Regions from separate parts of the Methylomonas sp. LWB genome, predicted to be linked through region 2. Evidence: predicted binding sites of a transcription regulator. Region 2 holds the regulator's gene; each other region holds the start of a gene.
The links. The regulator HrcA, encoded in region 2, represses chaperone genes, less so after heat shock. The targets are predictions, from matches to a motif close to TNTTAGCACTCNNNNNNNNNGAGTGCTAANA.
Positions count from the first base shown of each region.

Region 1: a site for HrcA is predicted at 1,277-1,307, ahead of rpoH (RNA polymerase sigma factor RpoH). Genes of this name have one in related genera too.
Region 3: a site for HrcA is predicted at 2,172-2,202, ahead of groES (co-chaperone GroES). Genes of this name have one in related genera too.

Region 1 covers NZ_MKMC01000023.1:252,699-257,780, reverse strand. The annotation lists tRNA gene BJL95_RS11745 (tRNA-Leu) at 165-249, opposite strand; gene rpoH (RNA polymerase sigma factor RpoH) at 385-1,236, opposite strand; gene BJL95_RS11735 (glutamine--tRNA ligase/YqeY domain fusion protein) at 1,478-3,139, shown strand; gene BJL95_RS11725 (Uma2 family endonuclease) at 3,827-4,384, shown strand; gene BJL95_RS11720 (fructosamine kinase family protein) at 4,405-5,082, shown strand, end outside.
Region 2 covers NZ_MKMC01000005.1:7,995-13,076, forward strand. The annotation lists gene dnaK (molecular chaperone DnaK) at 1-1,216, opposite strand, end outside; gene grpE (nucleotide exchange factor GrpE) at 1,288-1,923, opposite strand; gene hrcA (heat-inducible transcriptional repressor HrcA) at 1,975-3,015, opposite strand; gene BJL95_RS02260 (NAD(+) kinase) at 3,373-4,260, shown strand; gene recN (DNA repair protein RecN) at 4,262-5,082, shown strand, end outside.
Region 3 covers NZ_MKMC01000003.1:84,122-89,203, forward strand. The annotation lists gene groL (chaperonin GroEL) at 84-1,724, opposite strand; gene groES (co-chaperone GroES) at 1,781-2,068, opposite strand; gene BJL95_RS01135 (molybdopterin-synthase adenylyltransferase MoeB) at 2,271-3,026, shown strand; gene BJL95_RS01140 (hypothetical protein) at 3,073-3,276, opposite strand; gene BJL95_RS01145 (cation-transporting P-type ATPase) at 3,397-5,082, shown strand, end outside.

The sequences.
Region 1 (5,082 bases), on a different contig from region 2:
GGTGTGTCCTCAATTGTGTCCTCGCCGAGCGCCATTATAGGTAAGGACACACTTTTGCTCGCATGCCCCTGCATTTCGTTGCACTTCTTTGCACAATAAAAAACCCGCTAAGCCAGACAGCTTGCGGGTTTTTGGACTTCGTTGCACTTGCGTGCATAAATCTGTGGTACCGAGGGTCGGAATCGAACCGACACTCCCGAAGGAACCGGATTTTGAATCCGGCGCGTCTACCAGTTTCACCACCCCGGCACAGAAGCAACCATTATACTGCAATTTTATTACCGCGCAACCTCTTTTTAATTGCGAGGTTTAGAGTTTTCATTTTCGCCTCGCCCTACTTAGAGCGCGGCGCGTCCTTGTCGCATTGAAAACCCTAGCGTGTCCTTAAGCTTCCAACATCACCGCCGCTTTAAGTTTTTTCATCGCGTTTTGTTCGAGCTGACGTATCCGCTCGGCGGAGACCTGATAGCGCTCGGCCAGCTCATGCAAGGTGGCTTTTTGTTCCACCAGCCAGCGGCTGGCGAGAATATCGCGGCTGCGCTCGTCCAGTCCCGCCATTGCGTCCAGCAATAGCTCTTCCTTACGGTGTTCCCAATCGCTAGTCTCCAACAGTAAGGCCGGATCGGCGCCCTGCTGCTCCAGATAGGCAATCGGCGCCGGCGAGTTGTCGCTATCGTCGTCGCTGGGCTCCAATCCCACGTCTCTCCCGTCCAGACGGCGTTCCATCTCGTAAACGGTTTTGACGTCGACATCCAGATTTTCGGCAATCGCCTCGGCATCGTCGCGGCTCAGGTAGCTCAGGTCTTTCTTCAGCTTCCGCAAATTGAAGAACAATTTACGTTGCGCCTTGGTGGTAGCCACCTTAACGATACGCCAGTTTTTGATCACGTATTCGTGGATTTCCGCTTTGATCCAATGCACCGCGAACGACACCAGCCGCACGCCCAAATCCGGATCGAAACGTTTGACCGCTTTCATCAAACCGATATTGCCTTCCTGAACGATGTCCGCCATCGGCAAGCCGTAACCGGCATAACCGCGCGCAACGTGGGCGACAAAACGTAAATTGGACATAACCAGTTCCTTGGCGGCTTCCAGATCGCCGAGGTCGCGATAACGGACCGCCAACGCATATTCGTGCTCGGCGCTCAATTTGGGCATCCGGGCAATCACGCTTAAATAATTATCGAATGTCCCGACCGACAAGTTGATCGGCAAAGCCAAAGAGTTATTCATAACAGCCTAGACTCCGTTGATGGTTTATGTGTTGACAGAATTCTAGCACTCGAATACAGAGAGTGCTAATAATTTGATAAAAATCTTCTCAGTCAAAAAGTTAGCGGCATTTTCGGCGAATATTCGCCGCGTCCGGACCGGTTCGGCCACTTTGCGAGTACCGTTTAAACTCGTTAAAATGGCCGACAGTGTTCAACCCCGCGAAATTTGCGGCTTTATCCAATTTCCCGTTTCCTACTCCATGTCAGCGACCGATAGCCCCGTTTCTTCGAATTTCATCCGCCACATCATCGCCGAGGATTTGGCCGCCGCTAAAAACAACGGCAGGGTCGCCACCCGCTTCCCGCCCGAGCCCAATGGCTATCTGCATATCGGCCACGCCAAATCGATCTGCTTGAACTTTACGCTAGCCGCCGAAAACAACGGCACCTGCAATCTGCGTTTCGACGATACCAATCCGGAAAAGGAAAGCGTCGAATATATGGAATCGATCGAGCGCGACGTGGCTTGGCTGGGCTTCCAATGGGCCGGCAAATACCACGCTTCCGATTATTTCGAGACCTTGTACGACTATGCGGTGCAATTGATTATGCAAGGTCAGGCTTACGTGGACAGTTCCACGCCGGAACAAATGCGTTTGGATCGCGGCACGCTGACCGAACCCGGTAAGCCTAGCCCGGACCGCGACCGCCCTATCGAAGAAAACCTGGACCTGTTCCAACGCATGCGCGCCGGCGAGTTCGCCGACGGCCAATACGTGCTGCGTGCCAAAATCGACATGGCTTCGCCCAACATTAATATGCGCGACCCGGCGATTTACCGCATCCGCCGTGCTCATCACCACCGCACCGGCGACGCCTGGTGCATCTATCCGATGTACGACTACACCCACTGTTTGTCGGATATGCTGGAGGGCATCACCCACTCGATCTGCACGCTGGAGTTCGAAGACCACCGCCCGCTCTACGACTGGGTCTTGGACGAACTAAAAACGCCGTGCCACCCGCAGCAAATCGAGTTCGCCCGCCTGCAACTGGAATACACCATCGTCAGCAAGCGCAAACTACTGCAACTGGTCACCGAAAAACACGTCACCGGCTGGGACGACCCGCGCATGCCGACCATCTCCGGCCTGCGCCGCGCCGGCGTACCGCCGGAAGCGATCCGCGATTTCTGCGAGCGCATCGGCGTGACCAAGAAAAACTCCTGGATAGAAATGAGCTTTCTGGAGACCTGCATCCGCGACAACCTCAACGACAACGCGTTACGGGCGATGGCGGTCTTGCGGCCGTTGCCCGTCGTCATCACTAACTGGGAAGACGGCAAGAGCGAGACTTACCAAATCGCCAACCACCCGCAAAAACCGGAAATGGGCAGCCGCGAAGTGGCGTTCGGCAAAGTGATATTGATCGAACAAGACGACTTCATGGAAAACCCGCCGAAAGACTTCAAACGTCTGGTGCCCGGCGGCGAAGTGCGCTTGCGCGGTTCTTACGTGATCAAATGCGAGGAAGTCATTAAAGACGCCGCCGGCAATGTCGTCGAACTGCGTTGCAGCTACGACCCGGCCACGCTGGGCAAGAACCCGGAAGGCCGCAAGGTCAAGGGCGTGATTCACTGGGTCTCCGAGCAACACGCACTGTCGGCGGAAATCCGCCTCTACGACCGCCTGTTCAGCCACCCTAACCCGGACACCCTGGACAACTTCCTGGACGGCATCAACCCCGACTCGCTGGAAGTCTTGACAGACGCCTGCGTCGAAGCCAGCCTAGCCAACGCCACGCCCGATACCCGTTACCAATTCGAACGCACCGGCTATTTCTGCGCCGACAGCGTCGATAGTAAGCCGGGGAAATTGGTTTTTAACCGGACGGTAACGTTGAGGGATAGTTGGGGGAAGTGATTTGAATTTGGCCTATGAGTAGGTAGGGTGGAAAAGCGCAACGCCTTCCGCCATTTGACTTTTCGATCTGTGGTGCATGACGCTATCGCTTATGCACCCTACGGTCCTAGCCGAAGTGGTGCGTAATGCCACCCTAACATAACGGTCAACATGACGCTCCGCGATAAAGCCGCGCAGCGTCGGTTTCCACTACGTTGCGCTCCGGTACCAATAACTTTCAGCGTCTGGCCGCCACATGACTCCTCGAATTCATCCTACCCACGCTAAAACCTCACTGAAGGTTATGCTGTCGATTCTTGCGGTTTCGGTAGTGCCCTTTGCATACTCATTTTATGCCGCATATCAGCCGAACGACGAATCGCTGGAGACAATAAGCATTGCCGTGCTAATGATGATGTGGATTTTTGTGATGCTGATCGGAGCGCTACGTATGTACGTCGCCAAGTGCCCGACTTGCAACCGATGGATGCACCGGCGTACTAAACGGCTTAGCGCGCCTGAGACCATTCACTTCACCTGCGAAAAATGCCGCATCGACTGGGATTCGACAATCGCGAAGAGCGATTAGCCCGCCACTGGCGTCCGGCACATCCGCGTATAAACCGCAATGCCGATTCGCCGATTGCAAAACCCGGCAATCCCATCAACAATAAGAAATATTTCTAGCCTAAGGATCAGGAGCGTCCCATGTCCGTACCGATGCCCAAATCGAACCACTTGACGCCGGAAGATTATCTGCAAATGGAATTGTCCAGCCCTGTCAAACACGAATATCTAGCCGGCGAGGTGTTCGCGATAACCGGCACCAGCGACAGCCATAACCTCATCGCCGGCAACCTCTACATGCTGTTTCGGGAGCACTTGCGCGGCACGCCGTGCCGAGTGTTCATGTCCGACGTCAAATTGAAGGTCGCCGCGGCGGACGCGTATTTTTACCCCGATCTGATGGTCACTTGCGAGACCGCGCCGGATAGCCATTTCCGCGAACAGCCGAAACTGGTCGTCGAAGTCCTATCGGATTCCACCGCCAAATTCGACCGCGAGGACAAGCGCCAGCTATACCAGTCACTGGACAGCCTGCAAGAATATGTACTGGTCGCGCAAAGCTGCATGGACGTGCGCGTTTACCGGCGTACCGACGACGGTTGGGACATGAATATATACACCGACGGCGCCACGATCCCGCTAGCATCGGTTGAACTGAATATCCCCATCGAAAGCATTTACGAAGCGGCTTGGGATTGATCCGCCGCACTGGAAACGAAATGACCTTGAACGCTGAACTATTACAACATTTGCAACAAACCACCGGCCGCACGCTGCAAAATCCGCGCATCGCCAGCGTCGGCGGCGGCGACATCAATGCCGCTTACCGCTTGCGAGCCGACGGGGTGGATTGGTTCGTCAAGCTGAACCGGGCGTCGCTGGCGGACATGTTCGCCGCCGAGGCCGCCGGATTGCGCGAACTGCGCGAATCCGGCACGGTCGAGGTACCGGAGCCGATTTGCCACGGCCGTTTCGCCGACCAATCCTATCTGGTGTTGCACTTTGTCGAGCTTGGCCCGCTGCATTCGACCGCCGCCGGCCGCTTCGGCGAAGCGCTGGCCGCTTTGCACCGGATACGCCAGCCCTGGTTCGGCTGGCATCGCGACAATACGATAGGTTCGACGCCGCAATTCAACCGGCGCGCCGACGACTGGGTCGAATTTTGGCGCGACCGCCGCTTGGGCGAACAATTGCGCATCGCCGCCGAAAACGGCCATGGCGGCCCGTTGCAAAGCCTGGGCGAACGCTTGCGGGAACGCGTCGGCGAATTTTTCAGCGATTACCGCCCCCACCCTTCGCTGTTGCACGGCGATTTATGGGGCGGCAACGCCGGCTGCGACGCGCAAGGCCAACCGCTGATGTACGATCCGGCGTGTTATTACGGCGACCGCGAAGCG
Region 2 (5,082 bases):
CGCCCAGGGTTTCGATACCCAACGACAATGGCGTGACGTCCAGCAGCAACACGTCCTTGACGTCGCCGCCCAATACGCCGGCTTGAATCGCCGCACCCAGCGCTACCGCTTCGTCAGGGTTGACGTCTTTGCGCGGCTCTTTGCCGAACAATTCTTTAACGAAGGCCTGCACTTTCGGCATCCGAGTTTGACCACCCACCAAAATCACGTCGTTGATTTTCGAGGTCGAAATGCCGGCATCTTTAATCGCTTGCAAGCAAGGACCTTTGGTGCGCTCGATCAGTTCGTCAACCAGCGATTCCAGTTTGGCGCGGGTCAGTTTGACGTTCAAGTGCTTCGGACCGGACGCATCGGCCGTGATATACGGCAGGTTGATGTCGGTTTGCTCGGCGGAAGACAACTCGATTTTCGCTTTCTCCGCAGATTCTTTTAGACGTTGCAGCGCCAATGGATCGTTGTGCAAATCGATGCCGGTGTCTTTTTTAAATTCCCCGGCCAGGAAATCGATGATGCGCAAGTCGAAGTCTTCACCGCCCAGGAAGGTGTCGCCGTTGGTGGCCAATACTTCGAACTGGTGCTCACCTTCGATTTCGGCGATTTCGATGATGGAAATATCGAAGGTACCGCCACCCAAGTCGTAGACCGCGATGGTGGTATCGCCTTTGGGTTTGTCCATGCCGAACGCCAACGCCGCCGCAGTCGGCTCGTTGATGATGCGTTTCACGTCCAGACCGGCGATCCGGCCGGCGTCTTTAGTCGCTTGGCGTTGCGAATCGTTGAAGTAAGCCGGTACGGTAATCACGGCTTCGGTGACTTCTTCGCCCAGGAAGGCTTCGGCATCTTTTTTTAACTTCATCAACACGCGGGAAGACACTTCCGGCGGCGCCATTTTTTTACCGTGGCACTCGACCCAAGCGTCGCCATTGTTGGCTTCCATAATTTTGTAAGGCACCATCTTGATGTCTTTCTGTACCGCGTCTTCTTTGAAACGGCGGCCGATCAAACGCTTGATCGCAAACAAGGTGTTTTCAGGATTGGTCACCGCCTGACGTTTGGCGGACTGACCGACCAACACTTCGTTGTCGCCGGTGAAGGCGATGATGGACGGCGTGGTGCGGGCACCTTCGCTATTTTCGATAACCCGCGCGGTGCCGTTTTCCAGGACCGCGACGCAGGAGTTGGTGGTTCCTAGGTCGATTCCGATGATTTTAGCCATTGAGATTCTCCAGACTTGAATTAGGTATTAGTTAAAAAGTTATTTGCGATATGCGGTTGATCAATGAAATTTCAAGCCTGTTCGTCAACTTTCGCGCTGTCGGCGGGTTTGTCCTCGGCCTTGGCCACCACCACCATCGCGGGGCGCAGCAAACGGCCGTTTAAGATATAGCCTTTTTGAAACACGTTCAAAACCGTATTGGGTTCGGCGCTGGCGCTGGGCTGCATCGCCATGGCTTGATGCAATTCGGGATTGAACGCTTGCCCGGTCGGATCGAGGACTTCGATATTGAATTTGGCGAACACCGATTCGAATTGCTTAATGGTCAGCACGCTGCCTTCGCGCAATTTAGCCACTTCCGGACTATCGGCGGTCGCCGCCTGCACGCCAAGCTCGAGACTGTCCAACACGCTAAGCAATTCCTTGGCGAACTTGGCCAAGCCGTATTTACGCTCGTCGTCCAAATCCTTTTGTACGCGTTTTTTCAGATTTTCCATGTCGGCCTGCACGCGCAAAGCCTTGTCCAGATTCGCGGCGGCTTGTTGTTGGGCTTGCTCCAGTTGTTGCCGCAGGCTTTCGATGCTGACTTCGCCGGCCTCGGTTGCCTCGGCAACAACGTCTTCGCCGGCTTCTTTGGTCTGCTCCAGCACCTCGGCGATCAATTCGGCGTCGGATTGCTGTTCGTGACTCGATTGCTGATGGCTCATTTGGGACTCCGTGGTTCTTAAAATATTAGGTCGGCCTTACGATAAGGGCGATTATTTGGGATTCAAGGCCGCGCCCAATATTTTTGCCGTCACGTCGACGAACGGAATCACTTTTTCGTACGCCATCCGGGTTGGGCCGATCACTCCCAACACGCCAACCACCTCGTCGTTGACCGAATAAGGCGCCGTGACCAAGCTGCAATGGTCGAATGCACTGTAGCCGGACTCTTCGCCGATAAAAATCTGCACGCCGTCGGCCAACAGGCATTGATCCAGCAAATGGATCACGCCGCGCTTTTGGCTGAACGCCTCGAACAGCTGTTTTAGACGGTCCATGTCGGACAATTCGGAAAAGCCCATCAGATTGGTTTCGCCGCTCAACACGTAATCGTCGTTGGGTTGTTGGGCGAACGTCAGTTGCGCCATGCTGACCGCGTCTATCATGCCTTGATTGACGCGCTGCTGATCCTGCTCCATCTCCCGCAACACTTGCTCGCGGATCTTGGCCAGACTGAGGCCGGCGTAAACCGAATTCAAGTAATTGGCGGCCTGTTGCAGTTCGGCCGGGCTAAATTGACGCTGGGTATGGATGATTTTGTTATGAACTTCCTCGCCGTCGGTGACAAAAATCACCAGTACGCGCATGCTGGACATCGGCAGGAATTCGATATGTCGCAACGTGACCATCTCACGGCGCGGCAGGGTGACGACACCAGCCATATGGGTCATATCCGACAGCAGCCTGGAGGCCTTACTCAGCACGTCGCCGGTTTTGTCCGCATCGGCCAGCAAGCCGCTTTGCAATTGATCCAGGTCGCTGGACGCCAGCGGCTTGACCGTCAACAGACTATCGACAAACAAACGGTATCCGGCCACGGTCGGTACCCGGCCCGCCGAGGTGTGCGGCGAATGGATCAAGCCCATTTCCTCGAGATCGGCCATGACGTTGCGAATGCTGGCCGGACTGAGCTTAAGCAGCGGATCCTTGGACAATACCCGCGAGCCGACCGGCTGACCGTCTTGTATATAACGCTCAACCAAGGCCTTCAGCAAATACGCCGATCTTTCGTTTAAATCCGGTCCGCTAGCCACATTGACACCCTAGAAAATTCGTTAGCACTCCAACGTAACGAGTGCCAGAGGGGAAAGCTAACAGGTGCCCGGAGCCTTGTCAATCCGCCTAAAATCCGTGCGAACCCAAGCCTGTCGGGGATCTCGAGCATTCGCAATGCCGATGGATAGCGTCCGATTTCAGACATTGGCCAGACGCCCGGTCGCGGCACGGCCCATTACCTGGCAACAAATTCAGGGTGTTAACGACACCGAACCGCACGGAATTTGGCCGACGCCGATATTCCGGCCGCGCCCGCGACGCCGAGCGCGAAGCTTCGCTAGTGCCTGCTCGAATTGTTTGTATAATCCCAAGCATTTTTGAATCCCGGCTCAGACATGCCTTCACCCTTTCAACGCATCGGCATCATCGGTAAATTCGGCGATCCGGGTATCGCCGCCACGCTCAGCGAGCTCTACCGCTTTTTGCTGCAGCGCGGTCACTCGGTGACCACCGATAGCCGAAGCGCCGAGCTAATCGAAGCCGAAGGCGTCGTCGGCATGCACATCAACCGGCTGCCGGAATGCTGCGATCTGCTGATCGCGGTCGGCGGCGACGGCACGTTCCTGACCGCCGCCCGCGCCGCCGCCGATTTCGACACTCCGCTGCTCGGCGTCAACCTCGGCCGACTGGGATTTCTGGTGGACATTTCTCCGGACCAGTTGCTGAGCCGCCTGGCGCAAATCCTCGACGGCCGCTACCAGACCGAACAGCGTCATTTGTTACAGGCCGCCATCATCCGCGACGGCGAACTCATCCATCGCCAGACCGCGGTCAACGAGGTCGTCGTGCATCGTTGGGTCACGCCGAGCATGATCGAAATCGTCACCAGCATCGACGGCGTGTTCCTGAACACCCAGCGTTCCGACGGCCTGATCGTCGCGACACCGACCGGTTCGACCGCCTATGCGCTGTCGGCCGGCGGACCGATTCTGCATCCAACCCTAAATGCACTGGTACTGGTCCCGCTGAATCCGCACATGCTGTCCAATCGCTCCATCGTCATCGACGACAAGGCCACGATCGAGATCCGTTTCAGCCAGACCAAGCAAATCAACGCGCTGGTCACCTGCGATCATTTAGAAATCCCGGACGTGCGCATTAACGACACGATCGTCATTCGAAAAGCCGACAAACCGATTAACATTCTGCACCCGGAAGACCACGATTTCTTCCACATTCTGCGAAGCAAACTGAACTGGAGCGGCGGTTATTCCGCCAAATGACATGCTGTTGAACCTGAACATTCTCGATCTGGCCGTGGTCGACAAACTGGACCTGGACCTGGAACCCGGTATGTCGGTGCTGACCGGCGAAACCGGGGCCGGCAAATCGATATTGCTGACCGCGCTGGGCTTGGCGTTGGGCGATCGCGCCGATTCCGGCTACGTGCGCCCCGGCAGCAAGCGCGCCGAAATCAACATCGAATTCGATCTATCCAAGGCGCCGCTGGTTAGCCAATGGCTGATCGACCACGAATTGGACGACGACGGCCAATGCCTGGTCCGTCGCACCGTTAGCGAAGACGGCCGCTCCAAGGCCTATATCAACAACCGGCCGGTCAATCTGCAAACACTGCAAACGTTAAGCCGGCAATTGGTCGAGATCCACGGCCAACACGCCCATTTGACGCTGCTCGATGCCGACGAACAGCGTCTGCTGCTGGACGGATTCGCCGACCACGCCGAATTGCTCAACGATCTGAACGCCTGCCAACAAAACTGGCGGCTAGCCCATAAAGAACTGCAACAACTACAAAAATCCGGCAGTGACCAAGCCGAACGCGAGGAGCTGCTGCGTTATCAGCTAGAAGAGTTGCAGCAACTGGATCTGGAAAATTTCGATTATCAGGCCCTGGCCGACGAGCACAACAAACTGGCTAACCTGGGTAGAATTTTGGGCGTCGGTCAACAACAGCTCGACATCCTCTACGACAACGACCAGCAATCGGTCGCCGACATGCTGGGTCACGTGATCCACTCGGTCGGCGAATTAAGCCAATACGCCGCCGAATTGAACGGCATCGTCGAATTGCTGAGCGACGCCGA
Region 3 (5,082 bases), on a different contig from region 2:
CGCGCCGATCTTTCCGCCGGCAATAAAAAACCCCGGCTTCCTGCGAAGACCGGGGTTGATTTAGCGTGAGCTAAACGGCACGATTACATCATGCCGCCCATGCCGCCCATGCCGCCCATGTCAGGCATTGCCGGAGCTTTGTTGTCGGCCGGCGCGTCGGCGATCATTACTTCGGTGGTAATCATCAGACCAGCCACGGATGCGGCGTTTTGCAACGCGGAGCGGGTGACTTTCGCGGGGTCCAAAATACCCATCGCGATCATGTCGCCGTATTCGCCGGTTGCCGCGTTGTAACCGAAGTTACCGCTGCCTTTTTTGACTTCGTTCAGTACCACGGACGCTTCATCGCCGGCGTTGGTGACGATTTGGCGCAAAGGTTCTTCCATCGCGCGGCGCAGGATGCTAATACCTACGTCTTGATCGTGGTTGATACCTTTCAGGCCGTCCAACGCGGACAAGGCGCGGATCAACGCGGTACCGCCACCGGCCACGACGCCCTCTTCAACCGCGGCGCGGGTTGAATGCAACGCATCCTCCACGCGGGCTTTCTTCTCTTTCATTTCCACTTCGGTCGCGGCGCCGACTTTAATGACCGCTACGCCGCCAGCCAGTTTGGCCAGACGTTCTTGCAGTTTTTCACGATCGTAATCGGAAGTCGCTTCGTCGGCTTGCGCGCGAATTTGCGCGACGCGGCCTTTGATTTGGCTTTCGTCACCGGCACCGTCGATGATAGTGGTGTTTTCTTTATTGATTTGGACGCGTTTCGCGGTACCCAATTGGCTGATGTCGGCTTTTTCCAGAGACAAACCGACTTCTTCCGAAATCACGACGCCACCGGTCAGAACCGCGATGTCTTCCAGCATGGCTTTACGACGGTCGCCAAAGCCAGGGGCTTTCACTGCCGCGACTTTCACGATACCGCGCATGTTGTTGACCACCAACGTCGCCAAGGCTTCGCCTTCGACGTCTTCGGCGATGATCAGCAAGGAACGGCCTGATTTGGCCACGCCTTCCAGAATCGGCAACATTTCGCGGATGTTGGAGATTTTTTTGTCGTACAACAACACGAAAGGATCGTCCAGCTCGACACTCATGCTTTCTTGCTTGTTGATGAAGTACGGTGACAAATAACCGCGATCGAATTGCATACCTTCGACGACGTCCAGTTCGTTGTTCAAACCGGTGCCTTCCTCGACGGTGATAACGCCTTCCTTACCGACTTTTTCCATCGCTTCGGCGATGATCGCGCCGACGGACTCGTCGGAGTTGGCCGAGATGGTGCCGACTTGTGCAATCGCTTTGCTATCGCTGCAAGGGATGGCCGCTTTCTCGATTGAAGCAACGGCGGCGGTTACCGCACTGTCGATACCGCGTTTCAGATCCATCGGATTCATGCCGGCGGCAACCGATTTCAGGCCTTCGTTCACGATGGCTTGCGCCAGTACGGTGGCGGTGGTAGTACCGTCGCCGGCGACGTCGGAGGTTTTGGACGCCACTTCTTTGACCATTTGCGCGCCCATGTTTTCGAATTTGTCTTTCAATTCGATTTCTTTCGCGACTGATACGCCGTCCTTGGTGATGGTCGGGGCACCGAAGCTTTTGTCAAGAACCGCGTTACGGCCTTTAGGGCCCAGGGTGACTTTTACCGCGTTGGCCAAAATATTAACGCCCGCGACCATCAATGCACGGGCATCGCCACCAAATTTTACGTCTTTTGCTGCCATTTCTTAATTCCTAAAAATGAGTTTGAAATCAATGTGGTGTGTTAGGCAATCCGGGATTAACCCAGGATACCCATGATGTCTTCTTCGCGCATGACGATGTATTGCTCGCCGTCGACTTTCACTTCGGTACCGGAATATTTACCGAACAGCACCTTATCGCCAACTTTAACCGCCATTGGGCGCACTTGACCGTTATCGAGCGGTTTGCCGGCACCTACCGCCAACACCTCACCCTCGCTCGGTTTTTCGGCCGCGGAACCGGGCAACACGATGCCGCCGGCGGTTTTGGTTTCTTCTTCCACGCGTTTAACGACTACACGGTCATGTAACGGACGAATGTTCATCAAGGTCTCCTCAATATGGATAAAGTTAAAGTTACAAGTTAAGAAACGTTTTAAAACTCAGCCCCAGCGATCCGAAGGACCGGCTTTTAAACCGCATCCGAGTTATTAGCACTCTCTATCGACGAGTGCTAATAATATCCCGCTTTTGCACTCTGTCAAGCTCTTTGGCATCATCTGGTCCTTGCAGACAGCCTTACAAGATATGAACGACGAACAATTACTCCGCTACAGCCGTCAGATCATGCTGCCGCAGGTCGACATCGCCGGCCAACAAAAACTACTGTCCGCCTCGGTGCTGATCGTCGGTGCGGGCGGGCTTGGCTCGCCGGCCGCGATGTATCTGGCCGCCGCCGGCGTCGGCAAACTGGTGGTTTACGACGACGACCAAGTGGACTTGAGCAATTTACAGCGCCAGATCGCTCACGACACCGCCGATATAGGGTTGGATAAAGTGATTTCAACCCGAGCGACCTTGAAAAAGATCAATCCGGGGGTCTCGGTAGAGGCCCACAAGGCAAAACTGGCAGGAGACACTCTGACGCGCGAAGTTGCCGAAGCCGACTTGGTACTGGATTGCAGCGATAACTTTCCGACCCGTTTCGCGATCAACCGCGCCTGCGTAACGGCCGGCAAACCGCTGGTGTCGGGCGCGGCCATCCGTTTCGAAGGTCAAATCAGCGTATTTACACCGGGCCGGGACGACAGTCCGTGTTATAACTGTTTGTACCAAAACGACGGCGAGGAATTGCAAAACTGCGCCAGAAACGGCGTGATAGCGCCAATCACCGGCATCGTCGGCAGCATGCAGGCGCTGGAAGCGATAAAGCTGCTAGTCGGTTGCGGCAAGCCGTTGACGGGCCGATTACTACTATTGGACGGTTTAACGATGGAATGGCATGGCATGCGCCTAAAACGCAACCCGGCTTGCCCAACCTGCGGCGGCGTTTCACACCGATAGTCGCAAAAAAGCCGGGTTGCCCCGGCTTTTTCGATGCGCCTAACACTTATTTGCCGATTTTATGCCTGACCATTTCAATGATTCTGGCAACGTTGTTCAACAACGCCGACTCGCTATCGCCATGCGGCTCGATGTCGCCGAAAGGCTCGCCGTTTTTCATCGTATACATGTAAATAAAGTACCCTAGCGGCGCGAATGCGAACACGGCAATGATCAACATCAGCACCATCAGCTCGATGACTCCACCCATAACTACCTCCGATTGTTTTGTTTTTATTTTTCTAAAATAAGGCCTTAGGCCTCGATTCGGACTATAACCCTATAATTACCGGGGAACAAGCGCAAATTTTCGCCAGCCTCAAGGAAGCCGATGCCCATTAGAAAACGACCCGCCAAAGCCGGTTCACCCTCCGCCGAAAAAACCGTTTGGCACGCCGTCGCCGAAGATCGACTGCTCCGCGAATTGCGCGTCAACATCGGCCAGGGCCTGGCGACCGAAGAAGTCGAAAAACGCCTAGCCGATTACGGGGCTAACCGATTAACGCCGCGTCGCGGCAAGGGACCGGTCCGGCTATTTTTGTCGCAATTTCACCAACCGTTAGTCTACATCCTATTGCTGTCCGGAGCGGTTACCGCATTCCTGGAAGAATGGGTGGACAGCAGCGTCATCTTCGGTGTGGTAGTGGTCAACGCACTGATCGGCTTTGTTCAGGAATACAACGCGATCCGAGCCATCGACGCCCTGGCGCGCGCGTTAAGCGTTGGCGCCACGGTGTTGCGCGACGGCCAGCGCCGCGCCGTCGCCGCGCCGGAATTAGTACCCGGCGACATCGTCGTGTTGCAGTCCGGCGACAAGGTGCCGGCCGACCTGCGCCTACTACGCATCCGCGATCTGCAAATCGACGAATCGGCCCTGACCGGCGAATCGGTGCCGATCGAAAAACGCCAGATGACGCTGGCCGACGAAACCGCGCTAGCCGACCGCGCTAACATGGGGTATTCGTCAACGCTGGTCACGTTCGGCAGCGGCGTCGGCGTCGTCGTCGAAACCGGCGACCGTACCGAAATCGGCCGAATCAACCGGATGATCGCCAGCGCCACCGAGCTGGATACGCCGCTGACCCAAAAAATGAGTGAATTCAGCCAATGGCTGTTGTGGGTCATCGTCGGCTGTGCGGTGCTGACCTTTGCGGTCGGCGTCTGGCGCGGCGAATCGATGCTGCAGATGTTCATGGCCTCGGTCGCGCTGGCGGTCGGCGCGATACCTGAAGGCTTGCCGGCCGCGATTACGATCACGTTGGCGATCGGCGTATCGCGAATGGCCAAGCGCAACGCCATCGTCCGCAAATTGCCGGCTGTCGAAACCTTGGGCAGCACCACCGTCATCTGTTCCGACAAAACCGGCACGCTGACCCAAAACCAGATGACGGTACAAGCAATATACGCCGGCGGCGACTATTTCCAGGTCGGCGGTTCCGGCTACACGCCGGACGGCGAGTTTCGCCACAACGGCCAAGCGATAGACTACCTAAGCTATCCAACACTAATGGAATGCCTGAAGGCTGGCTTACTGTGCAACGACGCCCGTCTGATCGCCGAATCCAACCACTGGCGCATCGAAGGCGACCCCACCGAAGGCGCGCTGCTGGTAGCCGCACGCAAGGCCGGTCTGCGCCATGCCGCCGTCAGCACCGCCCATCCCCGCCTGGACGCGATCCCGTTCGAATCGCAACACCAATTCATGGCAACGCTGAACCATGACCCGACGACCGACAGCCGGCGGATCTATGTAAAAGGCGCGCTGGAAAGCGTATTGGCCCGCTGCGACAGCGCATTGGACCCCCATATGCAGCCGGTCGCGCTCAACAAGGAGCGCCTGATTCGCCAACTGGAAGAGATGGCCGAACAGGGCCTGAGGGTATTGGCCTTCGCCCGCCGCGACCATCAAGACGACGCGCTTGCCCACGCCGAAGTCGCCGGCGGCCTCACGCTGATCGGCCTGCAAGCAATGATGGACCCGCCCCGGCCGGAAGCGGTAGCCTCGATTGCCGCCTGC